DNA from 2 places in the Rhizobium sp. S96 genome. Region 2 is predicted to be linked to the other one. Evidence: predicted binding sites of a transcription regulator. Region 2 holds the regulator's gene; the other holds the start of a gene.
What was found. The regulator LexA, encoded in region 2, represses DNA repair genes until DNA is damaged. The targets are predictions, from matches to a motif close to TGTTCNNNNTGTGTTCNG.
Positions count from the first base shown of each region.

Region 1: a site for LexA is predicted at 3,367-3,384, ahead of QTL94_RS09500 (ATP-dependent helicase). Genes of this name have one in related genera too.

Region 1 covers NZ_JAUDRY010000006.1:392,887-400,935, forward strand. The annotation lists gene QTL94_RS09490 (ABC transporter substrate-binding protein) at 1-55, opposite strand, end outside; gene QTL94_RS09495 (LacI family DNA-binding transcriptional regulator) at 92-1,090, opposite strand; gene QTL94_RS09500 (ATP-dependent helicase) at 1,197-3,266, opposite strand; gene QTL94_RS09505 (hypothetical protein) at 3,656-3,874, opposite strand; gene QTL94_RS09510 (hypothetical protein) at 3,902-5,836, opposite strand; gene QTL94_RS09515 (pyridoxal phosphate-dependent decarboxylase family protein) at 6,026-7,474, opposite strand; gene QTL94_RS09520 (hypothetical protein) at 7,471-8,049, opposite strand, start outside.
Region 2 covers NZ_JAUDRY010000015.1:128,580-136,628, forward strand. The annotation lists gene QTL94_RS18205 (ComEC/Rec2 family competence protein) at 1-1,690, shown strand, start outside; gene lexA (transcriptional repressor LexA) at 1,671-2,393, opposite strand; gene QTL94_RS18215 (VOC family protein) at 2,596-3,480, shown strand; gene kdsA (3-deoxy-8-phosphooctulonate synthase) at 3,477-4,319, shown strand; gene eno (phosphopyruvate hydratase) at 4,461-5,735, shown strand; gene QTL94_RS18230 (FtsB family cell division protein) at 5,873-6,193, shown strand; gene pdhA (pyruvate dehydrogenase (acetyl-transferring) E1 component subunit alpha) at 6,340-7,386, shown strand; gene QTL94_RS18240 (pyruvate dehydrogenase complex E1 component subunit beta) at 7,404-8,049, shown strand, end outside.

The DNA.
Region 1 (8,049 bases), on a different contig from region 2:
TCGCCGCCAGCGAGGCCGAAGACAGAAGCAGAGCTTGAAGTAAACGTTTACCCATTTATATTCTCCTCCATTGATAGGCATGCGTCGATGTTTAAACGGAAGACCGTTCCACGAGCTGGAACGGCAGCTTTCGCAGCATGGGCCCGCCGGCTTCCTCGGCCAGCAGGATCTCGGCGGCAAGGCGGCCCATGGCCCGATGCGGCAGCGCCATGGTCGTCAAGGGCGGATCGAGACGCGAGGCGATCTCGATTTGGTTGTCGAAGCTTGCCACGGCAACGTCGCCGGGGATCGAGGCCCCGACCCGACGGAGCGCGGCATAGACCTCCATGGCAACGCGATCATTGCCACAAAGGATGGCGTCGGGTCGGTCGGCGGCCTGCATCAGTGCCGTGACATGCGACAGGACAAGGCTGGGCGCGCGGTCGCTGTAGATCGCGCGCCGGACAGCCGGCAACACGGCAACAGGCGCAAGGCCAGCCTCGGCCAAGGTGATCCGGAAGCCCTGCTCGCGCAAATCGCCCGCCAGCAGGCCTGGAAGATTGATGAAGGCAACGCGACGCCGGCCGGCGTCAAGCAGGTGACGGGTCATCTCCGCGGCGGCCGCCTCTTCGTCAGGCACCAGCGAGATCACGCGACCATCCACCTCGCGGCAGTTGATCATGACGCCGACGTTTTTGGCGAGTTCCGGCGGCAGCGCCACGGTCTTGTGGTACATGGCGGCAAACGCAGTCGCACGCGGGCGAAACCGGCGAACCTCTTCAAGAACGGAACCAACGTCGCGGTTTCCCCCAAGATTCATGACGAAGACCGCAAGCTCAGCGCTTCGGGCAGCACCATCGAGACCACGAATGATCTCCGTTGCGAAGGGAGAGGTGATGAGCTCGTCGGCGACCACGCCGATTAGCGGCAGCCACCCTTGACGCACGCCACGGGCTGCGAGATTGGTGACATAACCGAGTTCGTCTGCGATTTCTTTGATCTTCGCACGCGTCTCATCAGACATCCGCGCGGAGCCGCCATGGAGCGCGCCGGAGACGGTCTTGATTGAGACCCCCGCCCTTTCCGCGATATCCGACAGCGATGCCGCCACTTGGTTCCTCCCTTGGGTTATCGATTACCCAATTACTCCCACAGGCGCCCCGTTGTCAAGACGGATGATTTCGATCGGGTCCTTCTCCTAGGCAAGCGAAGCAGGCCTACTTCCACATCGACCGCATGCGGGCGCCAACGTCGATGCGTATTTGACGGGTGCTGCGCTCACTGGCGTTGGCCGAAACTTTCGGCCAGCTCGTCACCTCGAAGAACTGCAGCAGGGTGACGGGGATAAACCGCGTCCGCGAGGCATAGACATGGCGGTCTCCCTGCGTGTTCTGGCCATGCGTGAAGAACCGTTGCGGCGTCAGAAGCGTGAGGCTGTCGCGGGCCCTCGTCATTCCGACATAGAGGAGGCGACGCTCCTCCTCCAGCTCGGCCGTCGTGCCCGCTCCCAGATCCGACGGAATACAGCCGTCCACGACATTGAGCATGAAGACGGAACGCCACTCCTGCCCCTTGGCAGAATGGATCGTGGAGAGGATCAGATAATCCTCGTCAAGCAACGGAACGCCTGCCTGATCGCTTGTGGCATCGGGTGGGTCCAGCGTCAGCTCGGTCAGAAACCGCTCGCGGTTCGGATAGCCGCCGGCGATCTGCTCCAGTTGCAGAAGATCGGCCTTACGCGTGTCGGCATCTTCATGGATGCGGTCGAGATGCGGCTCGTACCAGTCGCGCACCGTCCCGATCTCGCTTGGCCAGACAGCCGAGGATTTCCGCAATCCGGACAGGAGATTGGTGAAATCCGCCCAGGCATCACCGGTTTTCGGTGGCGGCGGGATCTCGGCAAGCGATAGCAATGGCTCGGGCTCGGCCGCGATCGTGTCGAGGATCTTCCCGGCTGTTTGCGGACCGATACCGGGAAGCATCTGAAGCAGCCGAAAACCCGCGACGCGATCGCGTGGATTCTGCGCAAAGCGCAGGACCGCGAGCAAGTCCTTCACGTGGGCACTGTCGAGAAACTTCAGGCCGCCGAACTTCACGAAGGGAATATTGCGACGCGTGAGTTCGATTTCCAGCGCGCTGCTGTGATTGGAAGACCGGAAAAGCACCGCTTGCTGTTTGAGCGACGTGCCAACCTCACGGTTCGCCAGGACCTGTTCGACGATGTAGTTTGCCTGATCGACCTCATCCTTCACGGTCACGAGCAGCGGGCGTTGCTCGGATTCACGATCCGTCCAGAGGTTCTTGGTGAATCGCTCTCTGGCGAGATCGATGACGCCGTTGGCGGCGGCCAGGATCGGCTGTGTCGAGCGGTAGTTGCGATCAAGCGTGATGACGTCGGCTGGCGCCGGCGAAAAGGCCTTCGGAAAATCGAGGATGTTGCGAACCGTCGCGGCGCGGAAGGAATAGATGGACTGGGCATCATCGCCAACCACGGTGAGCCCGTGGCCACCGGGTTTCAACGACATCAGGATCGACGACTGCAAGCGATTGGTATCCTGGTATTCATCGACCAGTACGTGATCGAAGCGATTGCCGATGTCTTCGGCAAGCAAGGGATCGGAGACCATCTGCGCCCAGTAGAGCAGCAAGTCGTCGTAATCCAGGACATTCTGCGCCTGCTTTGCCTCGACATATCCGGCAAAAAGCTGCTTCAGCTGCTCCTCCCAGCCGAGCACCCAGGGATAGGCGGATTTCAGCACGTCGATGATGCTGCTCTCGGAATTGACGACGCGAGAGTAAATGGCAAGGCATGTGCCTTTCGTCGGAAAACGGCTGTCCGTCTTCGACAAGCCAAGTTCGTGGCGAACAAGGTTCATCAAATCGGCGCTGTCTTCCCGGTCATGAATGGTAAAGTCGACGTTGAGACCGATCTGCTCGGCATACATTCGCAGCAGGCGCGCACCGATCCCGTGAAACGTGCCCGCCCATGCCAGCGCATCGGTCATGACCGCCGCATTGTCACCCAGCACCTGCCGACAGATGCGCTGGACCCGCCGCGCCATTTCCGCCGCTGCCCGACGTGAGAAAGTCATGAGGAGGATACGGCGCGGATCAGCACCATTGACGACAAGGTGGGCGACACGGTGCGCAAGCGTATTGGTCTTTCCGGACCCTGCCCCGGCAATGATCAAGAGCGGCCCGGCTACCGCTCCATCATTCAAGCCCACCCCATGTTCAACCGCCTCGCGCTGGCGATCATTCAGCTTTTCCAGATATGTCGCGCCCATTACCCTCTGCCACTTTACGGTTCCGATCGCCGGCCTTCCGCTCGTTCTTGCAAACAAAATCAGCGGACAAACCCCCAGGAAATCGACTCACCGCCACGCTCAGAACAAAAATAGAACGTACCAGTTCGCAGGCGGGCTGAAAAGCCTGCCTCGCACACCGACTGAATCCAACGCGCTGGGTGGAGCTGATACGCCAGCGGGCATCAGCGGTTTCTGGCGATTTTGCGAGAACGCACACCGTCAGGCATAGTCATCGATTGCGTCGGAATAGTACCCCTCTCTCCAGGCTCGGAAACGAGCTACTCAGGGCGCGCAACTCTCTACCTCTCCGTCGCGCCGACGCAACGGAGTCAGAGTCTGCAGCTGAGTTTGACGAAAATTACTTCCGCTTAGCCGTCGTAGTGGCCTGAGAAGACCTGCTCCGCGGACTTGACGACCACCGCGAGGTTCACGCCTTTCGTGATGACTGTTCCGCCCGCCCTCAGGTCGGTAACCGCCTTGAGCGTGCCCGCCTTGGGGGCATCGAGCGGCTGGACGGTGCCGGCTCCCAGATCGGCGACCCAAAGACCATCTTCCCCTGCAATGCTGATGACTACGACTGCGGACATGCTCTTCCCCTTTTCAACGGTTAACGTTCAAAATCCTGCCTTCTTCAGGCCTTCACGGTAGAGATCCTTCTGCCACTGCTCCTTGCTCGGAACGGCGGCAAGCCATTTGTCGACATCAAAATTCGGGTTGGCCTCCCGAACCCTTCGCACGCAAACCCGCGCCATGTCCTGGCGGCCGAGCATGGCCCAGCTGGCGGCCGCCAGCCGGTCGGCCAGGCTCGGGTCGGCCATTCGGCCTATGTAGTCCAGTGCCGCCTCGAACTCGCTAAGCGCATAGTTCGCTCCCGCCGCGGTCCAGAGATAGGGGTCGGGGCTCAGCGGATTGAGTTCGATCGCCCGCTCGATCTTCTGCAAAGCCATGCTCGGGCGCGAGCAATGCACCAACGTATCCGCATGGTCGGCGATGACGTCGGCATAGTGCGGAGCAAGGTTCTCGGCCACCTCCATCGCCTCGGCGCTCTCATCGAACGCGCCCTGCAGCAGCTTGGCGACGCCGAATTCCCGGAAACCATCGGCGAAATCCGAGCGTTTCTCGATGGCCTTCTTCGCCAGGTTCTCCGCCTGGGTCAGCAGGTCGATATCGCCTCGAGCCGTCAGCAGCCATTCCTTTGAATAGGTGCGCCCCATCGAACTGAGTGCCGGTGCAAAATCCGGACTTGCGCTCAGAGCCGCACGCATCTCGCCGCGCGCGCGTCGAAGGTTGGGCAGCGTCAGCCTAGCCAGATGTTGCCGGCCAACGAGGTATCGATGGTAAGCGATCGGATGCAGCTGAAGGTCCGCGCGGACCTCCTCGTGGCGCGCGATTTCACTCGATACGCAAAGCGCGATCTGCCGGGAGATCGCCTTGCGATCACGCAAGAGCGAATGGTGCGTCAGGCGAAAGCGATCAGCCCAGAGGATCTGGCTGTCGTCAAAGAAGATCAGTTGGACAAACAGCGTAACTTCATCGCTCACGGCGTTGATCCGTGTCTCGAGCACATAGTTGACGTTGTGGCGTTCGAAGAAGGCCACCTGCGTTTCCTGATGATGGCTGATCTGGATCGCCGAATAGGGGGCAATGACCTGCAGGCTGTTGAACGCACAAAACCCGATCGTGATGTCTTCAATCAGGGAGGCGGCAAGCGAGGCCGCATCGGCGTGCGTGGATTGATTGGTCGGCGGCAGCAACACCAGCCGAGGCACGGTAATGCCAAGCTCTCCCGGCATCAGTGGCAAGCCGGACGCTCCGGAACCCTCGAAGGGAGCCGAAACGCGAGCGGCAACCTTTGGCTTTTGCTCGCTTGGTTTCAGTTGAAGCGTGTCGAGCCCTTTCGCGATCGCATTGCGGCGCTCCTCGAAAAAAGACTGCAGAGACGCCACGTGCTCGCCGGCGTCAAGCGACTGCACGAGCAGGTTCAGCGTATCCTGATCCCGCGGTCCCGATTTGAACAGGATGATAGCAGCATCCCTCAGCAGCCTGGATTGCTCCTTGGTCTGTGCCAATTGCGAGGCTGATCTCAGCGTGTCTTCCAGGAGGTCGCCATGATACTTTTCCCGCTCGGAGAGCCAATGCCTGAACTCACGGCTTTGCGTGCTGGCCGTTCCCAGAAATGTCTGGTCCATCAACTTTACAAGGCCTTTAAGCCGGACGAACGGATCCGGCTCGTCCCCGACGAGCAGCAGGTCGGAAGACAGCGCCGCGCGATTGATCGAGACCGCACTCCCTTCCAGAGACAGGACCTCGACCCCAAGCTCATTTTGAAGTGCCGTAATTCTCGAAAGCAGCTTTCGCAAGGTGGAATCCGAGATGCCGCGATCCCGCTCGCCCCACAAGAAGCGATCCAACGTCGCTCGATAGGCGGTTCCCTGCTCACTCGTCAGCAAATATGCAAGCAACAACAGGCCTTTTTCAGGGAATGCAACCACGTTGCCCTCCCTGTCCATGAGCTGCAGTTTCCCGAAGGTCTCCAGGACGAAAGCCATTCCTGCTGTCTAAGCCTCTCGCGCGCGTGTTGCGTGTCCGCCAGACGCCACATTGTCACGATGTCCCCCGAGATTCAACGGCTGCATTTCTTCAGGAGGTACGCATAGGTTGCGTCCATCGATCCAGAACCCGCGATTGGGGGTTGCTCTTAATGAGCAGTCGTACCCCGAGTTTTCAATGCTTTCGAGTTATCGGGCGGACGCAGCCAGGTAGCTTGTCAGCACATCCAGGAAGCGATCGATATCGGCTCTGGTCGTCCGATGGTTGACGATCGCGCAGCGGATCGCCAGTTCGCCTTTGATCGTCGTCCACGACGGCACGGCCGAACCTGCCTCGTGGAGATCGAGTACCATGTTCCAGGTGAATTCCGTGTCAGCCCCGCGGATCCCGAAACAGACGATGTTGAGGGCAACCGGCGCCTTCAGTTCGAACCTCGGATCGCTGCCGAGACGATCCGCGAGGTAGCGGGCGATCTCACAGGTGTTCGCAATGGAATTGCCGATCCGCTCGCTGCCAAGCGCTTCGATGGTCATCCAGGTCTTCAACGCACGGAACCCGCGCGACAGGTCCGGCCCGAGATCGCAGGGCCAGGTTTCACCGGCGGCAAGCCCCCTGTTGGCGCGCTGGAGATAGGCCGCCGGCTGCGCGAAGGCCCGCTTGTGGGCAACGCTGTCGCGCACCAGCAGGAACCCGGCATCATAGGGAACATGCCCCCATTTGTGGAAATCGAGCGCCACGGACGCTGATTGTTCGATCCCGGCAAAGAGCTCGCGCATGGATGGGGAGAGCATTCCAAGCGCTCCGATCGCTCCGTCGACGTGGAACCAGATACGTTCACGACGCGCGATCTCTGCGATTTCGCCGAGCGGATCGATCGCCCCCGTGTTGACAGTACCGGCGGTGCCGACGACCAGAAAGGGGAGAAACCCGTCTCTGCGATCATCTTCTATCTGCGTCGAAAGCGCGTCGGTTCGCATCCTGCCCTGGCTGTCGACGTCGATCGAGCGAAGGTTATCGGAGCCGATGCCGCACAACTGCATAGCCTGGGCAATACAGACGTGTGCCTCGCGGGATGTGTAGGCCACGAGCTGCTGAGGCGTATTGCGCAGGCCGGTTTCACGGCTGGACTGCCCCATCGCCTCGGTCTTGGCGATCGTGACGGCAAGGAAGTTCGCCATTGAGGAGCCGGTGACAAACAATCCGCTGGCGCCGGCAGGATATCCGAGCGCCTCACCCATCCAGCGGACAATCTGCTGCTCGACCTCGATGCCGACATGGTCGCGTCCGCCACAGTTGAGGTTCAGGCCGGCTGCGACAAGTTCGGCCAGCATGCCGACAGGCGTGCCCGCGCCGTGAACCCATCCCATGAACAAGGGATGCAGATTGCCGGTCGCGTAGGGAAAGACATGGGTGCGAACGTCATCCAGAACATCCCCGAGTTCGCGCGATGCCGCTGGCAGCGGACGCGCAAATCGATCCCGGATCCCGGCGTCCATGGGCCGCCACACGGGCTTCTGCCTGATGCTCGCGATATGGTCGATCGTGTCGTCGAGCAGCCGGTGCGCATTCTCACGAAACTGCGCCCAGTCATCGGGATCAAGGCCGGACGGTGGCTCGGTGGGATCGTCGTCCCTCATGCACGCCGCTCGGTTGCGCGGATCGCAGCCCACTTGGCAAACACGATGTCGAGGTTGGTCTCAATCGGCTTGAAGGCTTCCTCCAAGCTGTTGCCCAACGCCATACGTCCCGAGACGGTTGCGATATCCAGGGCGGACGCCGCAACACGCAGGACACTGCGCGAGCCCAGCTTCACCGCCTGGCCCAAGTGGCAAACCGGTCCCTCGACTGCCTCGCGCATTGCCAGATGGATGCTCTGTGCCTGTGCGAAAGACGCAAACGCGCCGGTCTCGTCCATGATCGTCATTGGCACGATCGCACGGGAGCCAAGGTGTTCGCCGTCATCTTCCGGGTGAAGAAAGGCCCCGTCGATATCACCCATCCGGGCGCGAACCAGATGGGCGAATTGCCGCTTGATGAGACCCTGCAGCCCTTCATCAACGGCAATGCCGTCGGCAAGATTTGCCAGTGCCGCAACCCATCTGAGACCAAGCCCCAGATTGAGCTCCGAACCGAACGCGAAGCTCATGCTCGCCCGAAGGGTTTCCGACCAGTCATAGAGCGCCGTGTATTCGGCAAGACCTGCCGGAAGGTC
Region 2 (8,049 bases):
AACAGCGACCGTGGCACCCGAGACCGGCGATAAGCGGCAATTTCTGGCGGAGGGGATCGAATATCTATACGGCCTCAGAAGCACGATCGGAGACCGCATTCGATCCATTCTCCCCGGTGACACCGGCGCCTTTGCAGCCTCGCTTGTCACCGACGAGAGACGTGCGATCTCCCGCGAGACGACGGCCGCCCTAAGACAATCTGGACTCGCTCATATTGTCGCGATTTCAGGGCTCAACATGGCCCTCTCCGCCGGCATCTTCTTTGTTGGTTTTCGAATGGCGCTCAGTCTCCTGCCATCGGTGGCCCAAGCCTACCCGACGAAGAAGATCGCCGCCGCCGGCGCTCTCGTGGCGTTGACCGCCTACTACATGATTTCCGGCTTTGCCGTGTCGGCTGAGCGGGCATACATCATGATGATGATCATGCTGGTTGCGGTCCTGTTCGATCGACCGTCGATAAGCCTTCGCAACGTCGCCTTGTCAGCGCTGGTGATCGTGATGCTGTCGCCGTCGGAGGTCCTGGGTCCCAGCTTCCAGATGTCCTTTGCGGCGACGCTGGCGCTGGTCGCCGGCTATTCCATCTGGACCGGGCGAAGGCCGACCGACAACGCCTTTCTCAAGCTGCCATGGGTCATGCCGGTGGTCGCCGTCGCACGCTTCTTCGGCGGCATCGTGCTCACCTCCATGATCGGCGGTTTTTCGACGGCGTTGTTTTCGATTGAGCATTTCCATCGGCTGAGCTCATACGGCTTGCCGGCAAATCTCATGGCGATGCCAGTCATATCCTTCGTTGTCATGCCCATGGGCATGCTTGCGATGTTGCTGACGCCCTTCGGTCTCGATGTGCTGCCGTGGAAGATCGCCGGCCTCGGGCTCGATGTCGTCATCGGGATCGCCAAGCTCGTGTCGTCCTGGGGTGGCAATGTCGATATCGGGCGCCTGCCGTCCTGGTATTTCCCGGTAGCGGTTCTCGGATTTCTGGTCCTGACTTTGCTGCGAACGCGTTTGCGCTATCTGGGCGCCGCCATCGTCGGTATCGCGACATTCACGGTGGCGTTGCTGCCTTCATTGCCCGCACCTGATGTCGTTGTTGCGGAAGACGGATCCCTGGTGGCAATTCTGCGCGGAACCCGCATGGCCTCCAACCGGGAGCGCCCGCCCGACTTCATATTCGGCCAGTGGCAGCGAGCCCTCGCCGCCGAAGAGCATCAGCCTCCGGCGTTCATCAAGGCCACACTTCCCAAGAAGACGAAGGAGCGCAACGACCGGTCATACGCTCTGTCGTTTGACGAACGGCGATCCGCGCTCCGCACGATGCGCAACGCCGCAGCGAACGGCTCGGCAAACAGTTTCGTCTGCGTTAAAGGCGCCTGGTGTATCGCCACCCTCGACAACGGCTATATCGTCAACGTCATCGAGGATTTGGCCTATCTCGGGCCGGCTTGCGACGCCGCCGATATCGTCATTACCCCGGCCCGCATTCGTCTGCGCGAATGTCGGTCGGGCGCAATGCTTATTACCGGCCAAACTTTGCGTAGAAGTGGCGCGGTCGAAATACGCATCGATCAGCAGGGCGCGCCCGTCCTGACAACGACGTATGATGGCCTATCACGCCCATGGCGCATACATCGCGCCTATGACTGGCGCAGCGGCACCTTTGACGTCGCCGTTAGTGATAACGGCGAATAAGCCCCACGAGCTTTCCCTGGACCTTCACGCGATCGGGTCCGAAGATGCGCGTCTCGTAGGCGGGATTGGCAGCTTCGAGCGCAATCGATGCGCCCTTGCGGCGGAACCTTTTCAGCGTCGCTTCTTCGTCGTCGACCAGTGCCACGACGATATCGCCCGGATTGGCCGTATTGCCATTGCGGATGATGACCGTATCGCCGTCAAAAATTCCGGCTTCGATCATCGAGTCGCCCTTGACCTCCAGCGCATAGTGTTCGCCTGAGCCGAGCATGTCGGCGGGGACGACGATGTCATGCGTGTTATTCTGGATTGCCGAAATCGGCACACCCGCCGCGATCCGGCCCATGACAGGCACGGAAACGGAATTGCCGTTGTCGGTACTTGGTGCCGGCTTGGCCGGTGCCGGAGGCGTGACCAGCTGAGGCTTGCCAAGGCTCCCTTCGATGACGCTCGGCGAGAAGCCGCGTCGTTGAAGGCTCGGATTGTAGGCCTCCGGAAGCTTGATCACCTCGAGCGCGCGTGCCCTGTTCGGCAGCCGGCGAATGAAGCCGCGCTCCTCGAGCGCCGTAATGAGCCGGTGAATGCCGGATTTGGACGCAAGGTCGAGCGCATCCTTCATTTCATCAAAAGACGGGGGCACGCCTGACTCCTTCATTCGCTCGTGAATGAAGAGGAGAAGTTCCTGTTGCTTGCGCGTGAGCATCGAAGTCGGACCCCAGGGTTGTGAAACAAAGCCAGAACAGACACTATATGTTCCATATGTGTTCCGCAAGTGGCTAAATTTTCGTAAAACTTGGCTCTGAATTGTCCGGTTTTTACACTTCATTCGATCTATGAGGCGGTAGCCTCTTGCATTGTCTCGCTTAGCAGCGCACATCATTCGCGATTTCGGGAGAGGATCTGCCATGAGTGAAGCTCATCCGCTGGACCACGTGGTGCTGCCCGTCGCCAATATCGACCTTGCCAGGGAGCGTCTCGGCAAGCTTGGGTTCACCGTCGCGGCGGATGCGCGCCACCCGTTCGGAACCGAAAACGCCTGCATCTTCTTCGCCGACAAAACATACCTCGAGCCGCTCGGCATCGCGAGCGCCGATGCGTATGAAACGTCGGTCAAAAAGGGCAACGTCTTCACTGCGCGCGATCGTGCTTTTCGCTTCCGCTGCGGCGATGACGGTCTCTCGGCAGTGGTCTTCGGCACCGCCGATGCCGATCGAGATCACGCCCGCTTCCACGCCGACAGGATAAGCGGCGGCGAAATGCTGCAGTTTGCTCGGCCGATGAAGATGCCGGATGGTTCCGAGACGACCGCAGCCTTTCGGCTTGCCTTTGCCGCCGATCTTCGCGCCCCTGATTTCTTTCTGTTCACCTGCCAGCGGATCAATCCTCTGCCAACGGACCGCAAGGCGCTTGAGACACATGTCAACGGCGTGACCGGTATCGCCGAGATCGTGCTGGCGGCACCGGATCCGAAGGCGTTCGCCACATTCCTGCGTTTTGCCTCCGGCGTGGCGTCGGTGCGGGAGGAGGCGTTTGGTATCAGCCTTGCCACTCCGAACGTGCGCATCAGCATTTTGTCGGCGGATGGGTTGAATGCCTATTTCGATCTCGTCGCGCCCAGCGCGGATCGCGGTCTGCGTGGGGTCGGCATTGTCTACAAGGTTGCTGATCTCGCCGTGACAGAAGCACATTTGGCTGCTAACGGGATCACTTACACGCGTAAGAACAATCGAATTCTGGTGAAGGCTGCGTCCGGGCAGGGCGCGCTCTTCGCCTTCGAGGAGAAACGATGAGCCAGACAAATTCCGAAGTAGCCGTCGGCCAGGGTACCAGCCAGGTGGTGTTTTCGAACGCCGGCAAGCTCTCGCTGATCGCCGGCCCCTGCCAGATGGAGAGCCGTGATCATGCGTTCATGATTGCCGGCGTGCTGAAGGAACTCTGCGACAAGCTCGGCATCGGTCTCGTCTACAAGTCGTCTTTCGACAAGGCGAACCGCACGTCGCTGTCCGCCCAGCGCGGCATCGGCCTGGAAACGGCGCTTGAGGTCTTTTCCGATCTCAAGAAGGAATATGGCTTCCCTGTCCTGACCGACATTCACACCGAAGAACAGTGCGCCGAAGTCGCCACCGTCGTCGATATCTTGCAGATTCCGGCCTTCCTCAGCCGCCAGACCGATCTTCTGGTCGCCGCCGCCAAGACGGGTCGCACGATCAATGTGAAGAAGGGGCAGTTCCTCGCACCCTGGGACATGAAGAACGTCCTCAACAAGTTGAATTCGAGCGGCAATCCGAACATCCTGCTGTGCGAGCGTGGCGCGTCTTTCGGTTACAACACGCTGGTCTCCGACATGCGCTCGCTGCCGATCATGGCGGCGATGGGCGCCCCTGTGGTTTTCGATGCCACGCATTCGGTCCAGCAACCCGGCGGGCAGGGTGGTTCCAGCGGTGGCCAGCGCGAGTTTGTCGAGACGCTGGCGCGCGCGGCCGTTGCCGTCGGTGTCGCCGGTGTGTTCGTCGAGACGCACGAAGATCCTGACAACGCGCCGTCGGACGGTCCGAACATGGTCTATCTCAAGGATATGCCGAGGCTTCTCGAAAAGCTCCTGGCCTTCGACGCGATCGCGAAAGGCTGACGTTCAAAAGACTGACATGTTCGTGTAATAGGCCACGCACGAACATCGCTGCGAAGCATGCGCAAAGCGCCATTGTAATTTGCGCATCTTCGATTAAGACGGATTTCAAACGATTTATCCACTCTCAAGCAGGAAAAGCCGATGACCGCAATTACCGACATTATCGCCCGCGAGATTCTCGACAGCCGTGGTAATCCCACGGTCGAAGTCGATGTCTATCTGGAAGATGGCAGCATGGGCCGCGCGGCGGTTCCGTCGGGCGCGTCGACCGGCGCGCATGAGGCCGTCGAACTTCGCGATGGTGGCAAGCGTTACCTCGGCAAGGGTGTTGAAAAGGCCGTCGAAGCCGCCAACACGGAAATCTTCGACGCCATCGGCGGCATCGACGCTGAAAACCAGATCCAGATCGACAACATCATGATCGAGCTGGACGGCACGCCGAACAAGTCGCGCCTCGGCGCCAACGCCATCCTCGGCGTTTCGCTCGCTGTTGCCAAGGCTGCCGCAGAAGCTGCTGGCCTGCCGCTCTATCGCTACGTTGGTGGCGCTTCCGCTCACCTGCTGCCGGTTCCGATGATGAACATCATCAACGGCGGCGCGCATGCCGACAACCCGATCGACTTCCAGGAATTCATGATCCTGCCGGTTGGCGCTGATTCCATCCGCGAAGCCGTTCGCATGGGCTCGGAAGTCTTCCACACGCTGCGCAAGGAACTGGCCGCCCAGGGCCACAACACCAACGTCGGCGACGAAGGCGGTTTCGCACCGGGCCTGAAGAGCGCACCTGAAGCCCTCGACTTCATCATGAAGTCGATCGAGAAAGCCGGCTACAAGCCTGGCGAAGACATCCATCTCGGCCTCGACTGCGCCTCGACCGAATTCTTCAAGGACGGCAAGTACGTTCTCGAAGGCGAAGGCCGCACGCTGGAGCCGGGCGCCATGGCTGAATACCTCGCGCAGCTCGCTGCCCAGTACCCGATCATCTCGATCGAGGACGGCATGGCTGAAGACGACTGGGATGGCTGGAAGGCTCTGACGGATCTGGCCGGCAAGAAGGTTCAGCTGGTCGGCGACGATCTCTTCGTCACCAATTCGGCTCGCCTGCGCGACGGCATCAAGATGGGCGTCGCCAACTCGATCCTCGTCAAGGTCAACCAGATCGGCTCGCTGACGGAAACGCTCGACGCCGTCAACACCGCGCACAAAGCAGCCTACACCGCCGTCATGTCGCACCGTTCGGGCGAAACCGAAGATTCGACGATCGCCGATCTCGCTGTCGCGACGAACTGCGGTCAGATCAAGACCGGCTCGCTGTCGCGCTCGGATCGTCTCGCCAAGTACAACCAGCTGATCCGCATCGAAGAAGGCCTTGGCCCGCAGGCACAGTACGCCGGCCGTTCGATCCTTCGCGGCTAAGCCATCTGATTTCAAGCATTTGGAACCCGCGCCTCACTCGGCGCGGGTTTTTTGTTGCGCTGCGTTCATAGTCAACGGACGGTTAATCTCTGGCCGGTAGTCTCGTTCGCAAGGGTAATGCGTTTCGAGATGCGTGTATGTGGACCAAGCACCATAAGAAGAAAAAGATCGGCCGTTTCGTCATTCCGGCGATGACTGTCGCGTTTCTCTCCTATTTCGGCTATCATTGCATCCATGGCGATTACGGCCTGCGCGCAACGGAGGTGTTTGAGCGCACGCGCATCGCCCGGGAGAGGGAGCTGGCAACCCTGAAAGACAAGCGCGAGCATCTCGAGAGGCAGGTTGCGCTGCTGAGTGATGGCTCGATGGACAAGGATATGCTGGACGAAAAAGCGCGTCTTCAGCTCAATTTTTCTCGTGCCGACGAGATCGTCATATTCAATCATTATTCGAATTAACCGAAAACAAGTTAATCGAAATAAGCATATATTTATCAGTAGTTTAACGCCGAATACGAGCCATGCATTTATGGCATTGCTGTGGCGAAATTTCTTCCCTATGGTACGCGCCACCTAAGAACCGATAAACCCATAGGGAGGGTTGAATGGCGCCGCGAAAAAACGCGACCGTTTCCAGCCGCAAGACCAGCGCGAAACCAGCAGCTAAGGCATCGAATGGCGGCCCCGTCGCCGATTTCGATCGCGACGAGGAGCTGAAGGCCTATCGCGAGATGCTGCTTATCCGCCGCTTCGAAGAGAAGGCCGGCCAGCTTTACGGCATGGGTTTCATCGGCGGTTTCTGTCACCTCTATATCGGCCAGGAAGCTGTCGTCGTCGGCATGCAGATGGCGCAGAAGGAAGGCGACCAGGTCATCACCGCTTACCGCGACCACGGTCACATGCTGGCAACCGGCATGAGCGCCCGCGGCGTCATGGCCGAGCTGACCGGCCGCATCGACGGCTACTCCCGTGGTAAGGGCGGCTCGATGCACATGTTCTCCAAGGAGAAGCATTTCTACGGCGGTCACGGCATCGTCGGCGCCCAGGTGTCGCTCGGTACCGGTCTCGCCTTCGCCAACCGCTACCGTGGCAATGACAGCGTCTCGATCGCCTATTTCGGCGATGGCGCTGCCAACCAGGGCCAGGTCTACGAGAGCTTCAACATGGCTGCTCTCTGGAAGCTCCCGATCATCTACATCATCGAGAACAACCGCTACGCCATGGGTACGTCCACGGCCCGCGCCACGGCGCAGTCGAACTACTCGCTGCGCGGCTCCGGCTTCGGCATTCCGGGCGTTCAGGTCGACGGCATGGATGTTCGCGCCGTCAAGGCTGCGGCCGACGAGGCGCTCGAGCATTGCCGTTCCGGCAAGGGTCCGATCATTCTCGAAATGCTGACCTATCGCTATCGTGGTCACTCCATGTCCGACCCGGCCAAGTATCGCTCCAAGGAAGAAGTGCAGAAGATGCGCTCCGAGCAGGACCCGATCGAGCAGGTCAAGGCACGCCTCATCGAAAAGGGCTGGGCCTCAGAGGACGATCTCAAGGCGGTCGACAAGGACGTTCGCGACATCGTCGCCGATAGCGCCGACTTCGCCCAAGCCGCACCGGAGCCGGATGCATCCGAGCTCTACACCGACATTCTGCTGTAATCGGGGAGGGTAGACCCATGCCAATCGATATTCTCATGCCCGCCCTCTCTCCGACGATGGAAGAAGGCACGCTGTCCAAGTGGCTGAAGCAGGAAGGTGACAAGGTCACCTCCGGCGACATCATTGCCGAAATCGAAACCGACAAGGCGACGATGGAAGTCGAAGCCGTCGACGAAGGCGTCATCGGCAAGCTTCTGGTTCCGGCTGGAACCGAAGGCGTCAAGGTGAACGCCAAGATCGCTGTTCTCCTGCAGGACGGCGAATCCGCATCCGACATCTCGGCTGCACCTGCTGCTGCCGCACCGGCCGCCACTGAGGCACCCAAGGCTGCTGAAGCGCCTGCTGCTGCCGCAGCTCCGGTTCCGGCTGAGCCGAAGGCTCAGGTTCCGAACGATCCTGAAATCCCCGCCGGCACCGAAATGGTCTCCATGACCGTGCGCGAAGCGCTCCGCGACGCCATGGCCGAGGAAATGCGCGCCGACGACAACGTCTTTGTCATGGGCGAGGAAGTGGCCGAATACCAGGGCGCCTACAAGGTGACCCAGGGTCTGCTGCAGGAATTCGGCGCCCGCCGCGTCATCGACACCCCGATCACCGAGCACGGCTTTGCCGGCGTCGGCGTCGGTGCTGCGATGTCCGGCCTGAAGCCGATCGTCGAGTTCA